DNA from 3 places in the Methylosinus sp. LW3 genome. Region 1 is predicted to be linked to each of the others. Evidence: predicted binding sites of a transcription regulator. Region 1 holds the regulator's gene; each other region holds the start of a gene.
What was found. Region 1 encodes PhoB, which activates phosphate uptake and scavenging genes when phosphate is short. Its sites were predicted from a motif close to TGTCATNNANCTGTCAT; they were not measured.
Positions count from the first base shown of each region.

Region 1 (4,635 bases):
GCGCACCCCGGCCTTCAGCAAGTCTGCGCTGCAGTGGCCGAGCGCGCGCGCAAGCATTACGCGGAATCGGAGCTGCTGATGCGCGTCTCGCCGCAGCGCGCGGTGAAGGCGCCCTATCTGATGGCGACGGCCTATCGCTCGGTTCTCGATCGTCTGGTGGCGCGCGGCTTCGCGCCGCCGCGCGCGCCGGTCTCCGCCTCGCGGACGAAAGTCCTGCTGGCCCTGCTGAGATTCGCGCTGACGTGAGCGGAACGACGCATATCATCGGCGCGGGTCTCGCCGGCCTCTCCTGCGCCATTCGTCTGACCGACGAGGGCCGCAGCGTCGCGCTCTATGAAGCCGCGCGCATGGCGGGCGGGCGCTGCCGGTCCTATTATGATTCCAGCCTCGATCTCGTCATCGACAATGGCAATCATCTGCTGCTCTCCGGCAACGCCACGGCGCTGGATTACGCCCGCCGCATCGGCTCGGTGGATGAGCTGGTCGGGCCGAAGGAATGCGCCTTCGACTTTTTGGACACGCGCGACGGAACGCGCTGGCGCATGAGGCCGAACGCCTCGCGCCTGCCCTGGTGGATTTTCGTGGCGGATCGCCGCGTGCCCGGCACGGCGCCTGCGGATTATCTCGGCGCGATCGGCATTCTCCTCGCCAAAAAGGGCGCGACCATCGGCGAGGCGATGAATTGCTCGGGCGTGCTCTATGAGCGGCTGTGGGGGCCGGTGCTGCTCTCCGCGCTCAATACGGAGCCGCGCTGCTCCTCCGCCGCGCTCGCCGCCGCCGTGCTGCGCGAGACGCTGGCCGCTGGCGGCGCCGCTTGCCGTCCGCTGGTCGCGCGGCGCGGGCTCGGGACGGCGTTCATCGAGCCGGCGCTGAGCGCTCTCGCCGCGCGTGGCGCCGCGCCGCGCTTCGCCGCGCGGCTGAAGGGAATCGAATTTTCCGGCGAGCGCGCCACAGCGCTCGATTTCGGCGACGAGAAAATCGCGCTCGGCGAGAATGACAGCGTCGCGCTCGCCGTCCCGCCCTGGGCGGCGCAGGAGCTCGTTCCGGGCCTCGTCGCGCCGGATGATTTCCGCGGCATCGTCAATGCGCATTTCAAGATCGCGCCGCCGCCGGGGCAGCCGGCGCTGCTCGGCATGATCGGCTCGCTCACCGAATGGCTGTTCGCTTTCGAGGACAGGCTCTCGGTGACGATCAGCGGCGCCGATCGGTTGATGGACGATTCCCGCGAGAGCCTCGCCGAGCGCATATGGGCCGAGGCAGCCGCCGCCACGGGCCTGCCGGTGGAGCTGCCGCAATGGCAGATCGTCAAGGAAAAGCGCGCCACTTTCGCCGCGACGCCGGCGCAGCAGCAGCGCCGCCCCGGCGCTGTGACGGGGTGGCGCAATCTCTTCCTCGCCGGCGATTGGACTGCGACCGGCCTTCCGGCGACGATCGAGGGCGCGATAAGGTCGGGCTATCGCGCGGCGGAGCTGGCGGGGCGTTCATAGGTCGAGCCCGCCGCCGCCGTCATCGCGAGGAGCGTAGCGACGACGCGATCCAGGGACCGCCCCACGGCTCTGGATTGCTTCGCTGCGCTCGCAATGACGATGGGCAGAGGGAGCGCGTGCAGACAAAAGCGAGCCTGAAGGCTCGCGATCCAAAGCGCCCCCTGGACCGCGAGCCTTCAGGCTCGCATCGCCCCTCAATTCCTTCCAAAAGTCTCGTCGAAGGAATAGCCGGTGCCGCGCACGGTGCGGATCGGGTCCTTCTCGCGGCCGCGGATAATCGCCTTGCGCAGGCGGCCGACATGCACGTCGACGGTGCGCTCGTCGATCTCCGCCGAGAGCCCCCACACGCTGTCGAGCAATTGCGCGCGCGAGAAGACGCGGCCGGGTTTTTCCATCAGATATTCCAGCAGACGGAACTCCGTCGGGCCGAGATGAATCTCGCGCCCGCCGCGCTTCACGCGGCGCGTCTCGCGGTCGAGGTCTATGTCGCCGGCGACGAGCCGCGTCGCCACGCGCTCCGGCCGCGCGCGGCGCAGCAGCGCATGCACGCGCGCCATCAGCTCCGGCGGCGAGAAGGGCTTCACCACATAATCGTCGGCGCCGATGGAGAGGCCGCGCACGCGCTCATTCTCGTCGCCGCGCGCGGTGAGCATGATGATCGGCATGCTGCGCGTGTCGTCGCGCGCGCGCAGCCGTCGGCAGATCTCGAGGCCGGAGACGCCGGGCAGCATCCAGTCGAGAATAACGAGATCGGGCTGCGATTCGGAGAGACGGATCTCCGCCTCGTCGCCGCGCTCTATATGCTCGACGAGAAAGCCCTCGGCCTCGAGATTATAGCCGAGCAGCAGCGCCAGCGCCGCGTCGTCCTCGACGACGAGTATGCGCGGCGCGCGGTCGTGCGGCGCCTCGCGCGGAGCGGCGACGCGGATTTCATTCATTTCGTAGGCTCATCCGGTTCCGCGCTGGCGGGAAGGCTCGCCGATTTGCCTTTGGGGCGGTCGGTCGGCATCGCCTCGCCAGTGACGAGATAGACGATTGTCTCGGCGACATTGGTGGTGTGATCGCCGATGCGCTCTATGTTCTTCGAGCAGAACAGCAGATGCGTGCAGAAGGAGATGTTGCGCGGGTCCTCCATCATGAAGGTGAGGAGATCGCGGAACACCGAATCTTCCAGCGCGTCGAGCTCGCTGTCGTTGGTCCACACGGCGCGGGCGCGCTCGACATCGCGCTGGGCGTAGGCGTCGAGCACGTCCTTCAGCTGTATGGCGGCGACTTCCGCCATCGTCTTGAGGCCGATGACGGCGCGCGGCACGCGCGCCTCGGAGAGGATTTTCACCGTGCGCTTGGCGATGCTCTTGGCGAGATCGCCGACCCGCTCGAGATCGGCGGCGATGCGCATAGCGGCGATGCATTCGCGCAGATCGATAGCGAGCGGCTGCCGCCGCGCGATGGTGAGGATGGCGTTCTCCTCTATCTCCCGCTGCAGCGCGTCGAGGCGCTGATCGGTGGCGACGACGCGATGGGCGAGCTCAATGTCGAAATTGGCGAGCGCATCCATGGCTTCGGCGAGCATTTTCTCGGCGATGCCTCCCATCTCGGCGATTCTGCGGCCGAGCACTTCGAGGTCGCGGTCATAGGAGCTGACGATATGTTCGCTCATGGTCTCAATGTCCTCGTGCGCGATGCGCGCTCAGCCGAAGCGGCCGGTGATATAGTCCTGCGTCTTCTTGTTCTGCGGCGCGGTGAAGAGATTATTGGTCTCGCCGAATTCGACGAGATCGCCGAGATACATGAAGGCGGTGAAATCGGAGACGCGCGCCGCCTGCTGCATGTTGTGGGTGACGATGGCGATCGTGTAGCGCTCCGACATTTCGTCGATGAGCTCCTCGATCTTCGCGGTCGAGATGGGGTCCAGCGCCGAGCAGGGCTCGTCGAAGAGGATCACCTCCGGCTGAATGGCGACGGTGCGCGCGATGCACAGGCGCTGCTGCTGGCCGCCCGAGAGGCCGAGGCCGCTCGAATTCAGCTTGTCGCGCACCTCGTCCCACAGCGCCGCGCCGCGCAGCGCCGCCTCGACGCGCCCGTCGAGCTCGCTGCGCGAGAGCTTCTCGTAGAGGCGAATGCCGAAGGCGATATTGTCGTAGATCGACATGGGGAAGGGCGTCGGCTTCTGGAACACCATGCCGACGCGCGAGCGCAGCAGGTTGAGATCGATGTGCGGGTCGAGAATATTCTCGCCGTCGAGCAGCACCTCGCCCTCGGCGCGCTGCTTGGGATAGAGGTCGTACATGCGGTTCAATATGCGCAGCAGAGTCGATTTGCCGCAGCCGGACGGGCCGATGAAGGCCGTCACCTTATGGGTGTAGAGCGGCAGCGAGATCGATTTCAGCGCCTTCGACGACCCGTAATAGAAATCCAGATCGCGAACCGAGACTTTCGTCGGAATAGTGGCTTCGACAACCGGCATGGCGGTCATTTGTTTTTTCCCTGGCTGCTGAGCGCGCGCGCGGTGATGGAGAGCAGAAGGACGGCGATGGTGACGAGCAGAGCGCCGGTCCAGGCGAGCTGCTGCCAGTCCTTGTAGGGCGAGAGCGCGAATTGGAAGATGACGACGGGCAGGCTGGAGACCGGCGCGTTGAGATCCGTGCTCCAGAACTGATTGTTGAGCGAGGTGAAGAGCAGCGGCGCCGTCTCGCCGGAGACGCGCGCAATGGCCAGCAGCACGCCGGTGACGATGCCGGATTTCGCCGCGCGATAGGCGACGCGCATCAGCATATGGGAGCGCGGCAGGCCGAGCGCCGTCGCCGCCTCGCGCAGCGGCAGCGGCACCAGCAGCAGCATGTCCTCCGTGGTGCGCACGACGACAGGCACCACCAGCACGCCCAGCGCCAGAGCGCCCGCTATGCCGGAGAAATGCCCGACCTGCGCCACCACCACCGTATAGACGAAGAGGCCGACGACGATGGAGGGCGCGCTGAGCAGAATGTCGTTGATGAAGCGCACCACGGTGCTGAGCTTCGAGTAGCGGCCATATTCGGCCATATAGGTGCCGGCGAGCATTCCGAGCGGGGTGCCGAGCAGCACGCCGATCGTCGTCATCACCAGCGAGCCGGCGATGGCGTTGAGCAGGCCGCCGGTGGCGCCGGGC
Region 1 covers NZ_AZUO01000001.1:461,772-466,406, forward strand. The annotation lists gene hpnD (presqualene diphosphate synthase HpnD) at 1-246, shown strand, start outside; gene hpnE (hydroxysqualene dehydroxylase HpnE) at 243-1,487, shown strand; gene phoB (phosphate regulon transcriptional regulator PhoB) at 1,682-2,425, opposite strand; gene phoU (phosphate signaling complex protein PhoU) at 2,422-3,147, opposite strand; gene pstB (phosphate ABC transporter ATP-binding protein PstB) at 3,178-3,963, opposite strand; gene pstA (phosphate ABC transporter permease PstA) at 3,960-4,635, opposite strand, start outside.

Region 2 (4,635 bases), 180 kb from region 1:
CTCTGGTCTTTCAATATGTGATGTTCGGCCAGACGCACGCTTTCGATCACGAGCAGGAGCAGGCGATCATCAACGCCTTCTATGGCGTGACGAATCCGGCCGACAAGGCGGAATGCAAGGCCAAGCGCCCGCGCCGCACCGAGGATCCGACCGACGGCTCCCATTGCCTGGTGAGCAAGATCATGTCGCCGCGCCTCGCCGGCAAGGGCGATTGAGCAGGAAGCAGGAATAAGAGAGAGGGGCCGCGAAGGCCCCTCTCTTTTTGGCGCGTCACATCACCTGACGCAGCACGAAGTAGAGCGAAGCCGACAGCAATATGGCGGCGGGGAGCGTGAGCACCCAGGCCATCAGCAGCTTCTGGATCGTCGCCATCTGCACGCCGGCGCCATTGGCGGCCATCGTGCCGGCGACGCCGGAAGACAGCACATGCGTCGTCGAGACCGGCAGGCCATACATGTCGGCGGCGGCGATGGTGCCGGCGGCGACCAGCTCGGCCGAGGCGCCCTGGCCATAGGTCAGATGCTGCTTGCCGATCTTCTCGCCGACGGTGACGACGATGCGCTTCCAGCCGATCATGGTGCCGAGGCCGAGCGCGATGGCGACGGAGATCTTCACCCAGAGCGGGATGAATTTCGTCGCCTGATCGATCTGGTCCTTATACTCCTTCAGCACCTTCTTGTCGGAGTCGGTCAGCTCCGACGCCTTGTCCTTGGCGAGGAAGCGCAGCGCCTCGGAGGCGAGGTAGATGTCGTTGCGCGTGTTGCCGACGGTGGCGAAGGGGATTTTCGCGATCGAGCCATAGCTCTCGATCTGATGCGAGATGTCGCGGATCAGCACGGCGAGCGACGGATAGGTTCCCTCGTTGATCTGATGCTGAGCGACGTAATTCGTCACTGCCGGGCGCGGATCGCCGAGGACGTTATAGCCCGCGGCCTTCGTCTCCACGACCTTGGACGCCGCATGCGAGGCTTGCGAGAAGCTCGCGAGATGGCTCGCCGGAAGCGCGCGATTGAGCGCATAGGAGGTGGGCACCGTGCCGATGAGGATCAGCATGATGAGGCCCATGCCCTTCTGGCCGTCATTGGAGCCATGCGCGAAGGAGACGCCCGTGCAGGTGAGGATCAGCAGGCCGCGAATCCACCACGGCGGCGCCGCCTGGCCCTTGGGCTCGGTGTAGAGCTCCGGCTTGCGGACGAGGAACTTCATCACCAGCAGCAGCAGCGCCGCGGCGCCGAAGCCGAAGAGCGGCGACAGCAGCAGCGAATAGCCGATATCGGTGGCCTTGCCCCAATCGACGCCGGAGGTTCCGTCGCGGCCGCGCATGAGGGCGTTGGCGACGCCGACGCCGATGATGGAGCCGATCAGCGTGTGCGAGGAGGAGGCCGGCAGGCCGAGCCACCAGGTGCCGAGGTTCCACACGATCGCGGCGATGAGCAGCGCGAACACCATGGCGAAGCCGGCCTGCGAGCCCACTTGCAGAATGAGCTCCACCGGCAGCAGCGACACGATGCCGAAGGCGACCGCGCCCGTGGAGAACAGCACGCCGAGGAAGTTGAAGAAGCCCGACCACACCACGGCCACCGGCGCCGGCATGGAATGGGTGTAGATGACCGTCGCCACGGCGTTGGCCGTGTCGTGGAAGCCGTTCACGAACTCGAAGCCGAGCGCGATGAGCAGCGCCACGCCGAGCATGATGAAGGGAAGATAATTGGTGACCGGCGCGCCGGACTCCAGAATATCCTTGTAGATGCTCCACGCCGTGAAGGCGAGGCCGAGCGCGATGACCGCGAGGAAGATGAGAAGCGCACGTATGTCGAGCTTGTGATCGAGCTTCGGCTTCGGACTATGAGCGTCGGCGCTTTCACGCAGATCGACGCTCGAGGCAACGGATGTCATAACTTTCTCCTCGCAACGAAAGGCGTGAATATTCAACAATTGCGCACGACAAGCGTGTGACGACGCGGGCTCTACGGGCCGGGAGCAGAAATTCTTCGCCGCGCGGCGATCTGGCGATGCGTTCGTTCTCTCGTCGCGGTTCTGTTAAAAGAACATTCTATTTGACATAACGAACAATTCGCTAGAGCCTATAGGCTCGCAAAGCGACGCGCCGCGCGCCCAAAGTGGTCGTGAGGGGCCGCGCGCCGCTGAGAAGGAGGCCGAAAAAATGTCCGACGCCTATATCATCGAGCTCGGCGAGGAAGCCGTCGGCGTGATCGCCCGCGACGCCAAGGGCTATCGCTTCTATGCGGCGAAACAGTCATTCCGCCCATTGGAGGGGCGTCTGTTCCAATCGGCGGAAAATGCGCGCAGCGCGGCGCTGGAGCTGCGGCGCGAGGCGCCGCCGCGTCTCTCCGCGCTCACCTCGCTCGCCCTCGTCGCGGAGCAGGGGCGCGGTTGAGCGATCGTTTTACGCGGCGGCCCCGCATTCCCGGCCGGGCTCAGGCCCGCCGGGAATGACGGCGCTTTTTTTATTCCTTACGCCCGACCGACGCTCAGATAGGTGAAGCCGCGTTTGCGAATGTCGGCGGCGCGATAGATGTTGCGCAGATCGACGATCACGGGCGTCTTCAGCAGCGTCTTGACGCGATCGAGATCGAGCGCGCGGAACGCGTCCCATTCGGTGACGATGACCAGCGCATCGGCGCCTTCCGCCGTCTGATAAGGATCCTCGCAGAAGGTCACTTCCGGCATCAGCGGCTTCGCCTGGCCCATGCTCTCGGGATCATAGGCGTAGACCTTGGCGCCGTCGCCGGCGAGAGAGGCCACTATGGCGAGCGAAGGCGCGTCGCGCATATCGTCAGTGTTGGGCTTGAAGGCGAGGCCGAGCAAGCCGATCTTCTTGCCGCGCACCGAGCCGCCGAGCGCCGAGATCACCTTGCGGGCCATGGCGCGCTTGCGGGAATCGTTCACCGCCACCACCGTCTCGACGATGCGCAGCGGCGCGGCGTAATCCTGCCCCGTCTTCAGCAGAGCGAGCGTGTCCTTGGGAAAGCAGGAGCCGCCATAGCCCGGCCCGGCGTGCAGGAACTTCGAGCCGATGCGATTGTCGAGGCCGATGCCGCGCGCGACCTCCTGCACATCCGCGCCCACGCGCTCGCAGAGATCGGCGATCTCGTTGATGAAAGTGATCTTGGTCGCGAGAAAGGCGTTGGCCGCATATTTGGTGAGCTCGGAGGTGCGGCGGCCGACGAAGACCAGCGGCGGCTGGTTGAGGCTCAGCGGCCGGTAGATTTCCGACATCACCTCGCGGGCGCGATCGTCCTCGACGCCGATGACGACACGGTCCGGGCGCTTGAAATCCTCGATCGCGGCGCCCTCGCGCAGAAACTCGGGATTGGAGACCACGGCGAAATCGGCCTTGGGATTGACCTCGCGGATGAGGCGCTCGACCTCGTCGCCCGTGCCGACCGGGACGGTCGATTTGTTGACGATGACGGTGAATTTGTCGAGCGCGCGGCCGATGGTCTCGGCGGCGGCGTAGACATAGGAGAGGTCGGCGTGGCCGTCGCCGCGGCGCGACGGCGTGCCGACGGCGATGAAGACGGCGTCCGCGCCACGCACGGCCGGGGTGAGATCGGTGGTGAAGAACAGGCGGTTCTGCTTCACATTATTGGCGACGAGCTCGTCGAGCCCGGGCTCGAAGATCGGAATCTCGCCGCGCAGCAGGCGCTCGATCTTCGAGGCGTCGCTGTCGACGCAGGTCACGACATGGCCGAAATCGGCGAAGCAGGCGCCGGAAACGAGGCCGACATAGCCCGATCCGATCATTGTGATGTTCATCGTCTCTCGTCTCTCGCTCGGTCCAAAGGACTGTCACTGCAACGCAATTATTTCGTCGCCATGACAAAAACGCTTTTTTGGCGCGGCCGCCGCGCCCGGTCGGAGAGGCGCCGCCCTAACCCCCGACCCCGAAAGCCGCCAGAGCGGCCATATTGACGATATCGGCGTCGGTTGCGCCCAATTGAACGATTTGGATCGGCTTGTCGAGCCCGACGATCAGCGGACCCAGCACCGTCGCCCCGCCCAGCTCCTGCAGCATTTTGGTGGCGATGGAGGCGGAGTGAAAGGCCGGCATTATCAATACGTTCGCGGTATCACTGAGACGCGAGAACGGGTAGGCCGCCATGGCGTGACGGCTGAGCGCGACATCGGCCGCCATCTCGCCCTCATATTCGAAGTCCACGCGCCGCGAATCGAGCACGCGCACAGACTCGTGCACGCGGGCCGTGCGCTCGCCCGGCGGATAGCCGAAAGTGGAGAAGGCGAGCATGGCGACGCGCGGCTCGAGGCCGATGCGCCGCGCCACCCCGGCCGCCTCTATCGCTATATCGGCGAGATCGGCGGCCTCCGGCATTTCGGTGATCGCCGTGTCGGCGACGACGACGATGCGCCCATGCGCCAGCACCAGCGAGACGCCGATCAGCCTGTGTCCCGGCTTCTGGTCCACGACATGGCGCACGTCCTCGAGCGCATTGGAGAAATTGCGGGTGACGCCCGTCACCATGGCGTCGGCGTCGCCCTGCGCCACCATGGCCGCAGCGAAATGATTGCGGTCGGTGTTGATGAGGCGCTGACAGTCGCGGAACAGGAATCCCTTGCGCTGCAGGCGCTCGAACAGAAATTGCGCATAGACGC
Region 2 covers NZ_AZUO01000001.1:281,803-286,437, reverse strand. The annotation lists gene METLW3_RS0101395 (peptidoglycan-binding domain-containing protein) at 1-215, shown strand, start outside; gene METLW3_RS0101390 (inorganic phosphate transporter) at 271-1,896, opposite strand; gene METLW3_RS0101385 (hypothetical protein) at 2,165-2,398, shown strand; gene METLW3_RS0101380 (UDP-glucose/GDP-mannose dehydrogenase family protein) at 2,476-3,780, opposite strand; gene METLW3_RS0101375 (NADP-dependent malic enzyme) at 3,896-4,635, opposite strand, start outside.
Region 2: the regulator PhoB is predicted to act here: its motif matches at 1,942-1,958, upstream of METLW3_RS0101390 (inorganic phosphate transporter).

Region 3 (4,635 bases), 1.2 Mb from region 1:
TCCGCTGCTGCTGATGCTGTGGTTCTGGCTGCTGGCGCCCGGCCAGAGCCAGCCGGGCGTCGCCGTCCTGTTGCGAATGGCTGCGCTGATGGCCGTCGCGCTGCTCTATGCGACGGCCGTCTGGTTCCTGTTCGAGCGCCGCACCAATTTGGCGCGCGGCTGGATGCGAGGGCTGGCGCGCTGGCGGCCGCTCTGAAGTCGAGCGCGCGAGCAGGCGATCAATCCTTGGCGCGGAACGCCACTTTCTGACGCCAGGCGGCTCTGATCTGATCCTTCACCGCATGGGGCAGCGGAACATATTGCAGGGCTTTCGCCGTCTTGTCGCCATGAGCGAAAGCCCAATCGAAGAACTTCAGCAGAGCCGCCGTCCGCTCCGCCTTGGCCGGAGCTTTCGGCGCCAGCACGAAGGTCGCCGTTACCAGCGGCCAGCTTTTCTCGCCCGGCATATTGGTGAGATCGACGGCGAAATTATCAGCGGCCGCCCAATCCGTATTGGCCGCCGCCGCGGCGAAGCTCTCTTCATTCGGCGCGACATATTTGCCGGCGCGATTGAGCAGCTTGGCCGGCGCGAGATGATTGGTCGTCACATAGGAATTTTCGGCATAGCCGATCGAGCCCAAGGTGCGCGGAACCTCGCCCGCCGTGCCGGCGCTGCCATGCACGCCGACGCCGCTCGGCCATTCCAGCGTCAGCGCGACGCCCATGCGCGTCTTCCACGCCTCGCTCACTTTGGAGAGATAGCGCGACAGCGCGAAGGTCGATCCAGAAGCGTTGGAATGATGGATGGGGACGATCAGCAGATCGGGAAGCGCGAGACCGTGATTGAGCGCGACGATGCGCGGATCGTTCCAGCGCGTGATCGCGCCGAGATAGATGTCGGCGATGACCGGCCCGTCGAGCTTCAGCGCATTGGCGCCGACGCCAGGGATGTTGACGATCACATCGAGGCCGCCGACGACGGTCGGAAACTGCAGCAGATCGCCTTCCTCTATCCGCTTCGCCTCCATCGGCACGTCGGAGGCGCCGAAATCGACAGTGCCGGCGGCGGCCTGCTTTTGTCCGACGCCGGAGCCCGTCGCCTGATAATTGACTTCCAATCCGAGGCTCGGCTTCGCCTCATGCGCCCAGCGCGTGTAGATCGGCGCGGCGAAAGCGGAGCCTGTTCCCGAGAGCGAGGTCTCGGCGCGCGCGGCGTCGAGACTCGTGATGGCGGCGATCGAGATGATGAAAATGCTGCAGGCGTTACGCATGGTCGTTCGTCCTGTGGCGGATAGAAAATCAGGAAGCTCGCGCGCGTCAGATCACGCGGTTGAGGGCGAGCGCGAAGACGTCGAAATTCCGCAGGCGCGCATTGCTCTCGCGTCTGACGGGTCGATTGAGCAGCAACGGAACCTGCTGCTCCGAGAGGCCGCCATGCGAGCGCAGCGGCGCGGTCAATCCGGAGAGGTCATGGCTCGTCGCGGATGTGCCGAGCGTGAAGAGACGTTCCGCCAGCACGACGAGATCGCCGACGCGCTCATTGGGCAATTCGAAGCGCGCGCAGGCGGTCCGATTGTCGAGCACGCGATTGACGCCTTCGAGCGTGGCGACGCATTGCGCGACTTCGCTCAATATCGACTGAGGCGCCGAGACGGTCGCATAGGAGCCGAGCGCGCCGTGATGCACGACATAAGGATCGGTGATCGGCAGGATCACGCGGCATGTCCCGGCGCCGAAGCGCATGTCCAGCACGTCTTGCAGAAAGACGATATTGGGACGGCCGATCGAATCCGTCTTGGCGTTCATGCCGTGATCGGCGGTGATTCCGATGACGGCGCCCATCGCGTCGAGCTGCGTGAGATATTTGTCGAGCATCGCATAGAAGGCGTTGGCGACGGGCGTGCCGGGCGCATGCTTGTGCTGCACATAATCCGTCGTGGAGAGATACATGATATCCGGCCGCATCGTCTTCATCAGCCAGACGCCGGCGGCGAGAACGAATTCCGACAATTCTGCGCTATAGACGGCGGGAAGCGGCAGGCCGACCTTGGCGAGAAGATCGTCGACGCCGTTTTGCGCGAGTGTCGCCTCATTGGCCTTTTCAGCGGAGAAGCGAACGCCCTCGAGCCCGCTGCCGAGCAGCGCGCTGAGCTTGTCCTTCGCCGTCACCGTCGCGACCTTGCGGCCGGCCTTGGAAAACTCCGCGAGGATCGTTGGCGCGCGAAGATATTTCGCGTCGTTCATCAGCACTTCGACGCCCTGCTCGGGATCGAAGAAATAATTGCCGCATATGCCGTGAACGCTCGGCGGCGCGCCGGTCACGATGGAGAGATTATTGGGATTGGTGAAGGAGGGCATCACGCAATCGGCGGCGAGCACGGCGCCGCGCTCGCCGAGGCCGGCGAAGAAAGGCGCAACGCCGGCGCGGATCGCCTGATTGATATAGTCTTGCTCGCATCCGTCGATGCAGACGACGACGGTCGGCTCGGAGGGCGCGGCGTAGCGCCTTCCGTTGACGGTGATTTCGGATGTCATTTTCGCGCCCCGCATTCTCTCGTCGCATCATTGGCGACTTCGCTTCGGCGCTGGTTCATCTATCAGGCGGGGACGCCATCTCGAAACGAATAAATCTCACAGAGCATGTGATCCGGCGCCGTTACGCTTCATAAAAGCGTCATATCCGCAGGATGTTCATCGAGCGAAAGAGCGAGTGACGAGAGATGGCGCGCAAGCCGCTACCGCTGAAAATGCTGCAGACGCTCGAGGCTGTGGTGCGCCTCGACGGCGTTTCCAACGCGGCCAAGGAGCTCGGCGTCACCCATGGCGCGGTGAGCCGGCAGATCGCGGCGCTCGAGGAATGGCTCGGGCGCGCATTGTTCGAGCGTGATCGCGGACGCTTGCGGCCGCTCGACGAAACGCGTGAGTTCGTGGCGATCGTCACCGACAGCTTCGAGCGCATGGATGCGGCGATGGGGCGCGTCAAGACGGCGCGCCGGCGGCTCAAAGTATTCGCCCATGCGACTTTCGCAATGTATTGGCTGGTGCCGCGTCTCGAGCAATTCTACGCGCGCCATCCCGATGTCGATGTGCATGTGCAGACGCGCCAGACCGGAGAAGATCCCGCTTCGTCCTTCTTCGACGTCGCCATCATGCGCGGGTCCGAGCAGATCGGCAATTGGGAGGCGTCTCCCATATTGCAGGAGACGCTCACCCTGCTGACGACGCGCGATCATGCGGCGAAGCTCGCCCCGCGCGGCGTCGCGTCTCTTTCCGGCGAGACATTCGCGGTGAGCGACACGCGGCCGGGCGAGATCGAGCGATGGCTCGAGATCGCTGATCTGCCGCCGCTGCAAAAGTGGCGGGAACGTCGTTTCGGCCATTTTCACACGGCGCTGATGGCCGTGCTCAACGGGCAGGGCGTCACTGTCGGCCCGATCGAGCTGACCGGCGGGAAAGTGGCGGAAGGGCTGCTCGCCGCGCCTTTCCCGCACATCGTCGCGCCCGGTCCGCGCCATGTCGCCTTCATCGATCCGCATTCGGAGAGCTATCCGATGGCGAAGCGCTTCGTGCTGTGGCTAGGCGAAGCCGCGAACGCTGCGGTTTAATACACGAATTTCGAGGTCCCGCCGCGGCCGCGCGGGACGGGGCCGCTCTGCGCCCCCGGCTTGCCTTCGACGCCCGGCGCGCCGGCGGCGAGGGCGCTCGCGTCGAGCGCGAAGCCCTCGTTCTCATCGATGAAGCTGGAGCGTCCCTCGACGGATTTCTGCGTCACCGTGCTCGGCGTCACATTCTGCCCGGTGGCGGGGCCGGAGGTGCGGCCGCGCTGCGTCATCTGCTGCTCGGCGATGGCCGCGCCGCCGAGGATTAGAACGAGGCTCGTCGAAAAGAGCGCGAGCTTGCGCATGGTGTCTCCTCCTTCGCAAATTCGATCCGCCCCTTACATCGAACCGCCCCGCCGCGCGGCAAGCGGAGGCGGTTTCGATCAGTCGAGGCGAAGGCGCAGCGCCATAAGAGCGGCGGCGCAGGCGTTGGAGACATTGAGGCTCTTGATCGGCCCCGGCATGTCGAGCCGCGCGAGAATATCGCAGCGCTCGCGCGTCAGGCGGCGCAGGCCTTTGCCTTCGGCGCCCAGCACCAGCGCCAGCGGCTTGCGCAAAGGACTCGCCTCCAGCGGCTGCGGACCTTCCGAATCGAGGCCGACGATCAGAAAATCGCGCTCCGCCAATTGCTCGAGCGCGCGGGCGAGATTGACGACGGAGACGATCGTCACATGCTCGAGCGCCCCCGAGGCGGCCTTGGCGAGCACGCCGGTGAAATCCGGGCTGTGGCGCTCGGTCACGATCAGCGCATCGACGGCGAAAGCGGCTGCGGTGCGCAGAATCGCGCCGACATTATGCGGATCGGTCACTTGATCGAGGACGAGGACGAGTCCGCTCTTTGGCTCTATGTCGGCGATATCCGCCTCCGGCAGCGGGCGCGCCTCCAGCATCAGACCTTGATGGACGCTCTCCTCGCCGAGCCGTTGCGACAGCGCGCGCGGGTCCACGATCTTCGGCGCGAGGCCGGCGGCGGCTGCCAGCGGCGCGATGCGCTCGGCGGCGTTCTCCGTCGCATAGAGCGCCAGCAATTTGCGCCGGCCGGCGATGAGCGCCTCGC
Region 3 covers NZ_AZUO01000001.1:1,625,015-1,629,649, forward strand. The annotation lists gene METLW3_RS0108175 (acyltransferase) at 1-196, shown strand, start outside; gene pstS (phosphate ABC transporter substrate-binding protein PstS) at 219-1,250, opposite strand; gene phnA (phosphonoacetate hydrolase) at 1,297-2,514, opposite strand; gene METLW3_RS25335 (LysR substrate-binding domain-containing protein) at 2,700-3,584, shown strand; gene METLW3_RS0108195 (hypothetical protein) at 3,581-3,883, opposite strand; gene rlmB (23S rRNA (guanosine(2251)-2'-O)-methyltransferase RlmB) at 3,962-4,635, opposite strand, start outside.
Region 3: the regulator PhoB is predicted to act here: its motif matches at 2,641-2,657, upstream of phnA (phosphonoacetate hydrolase).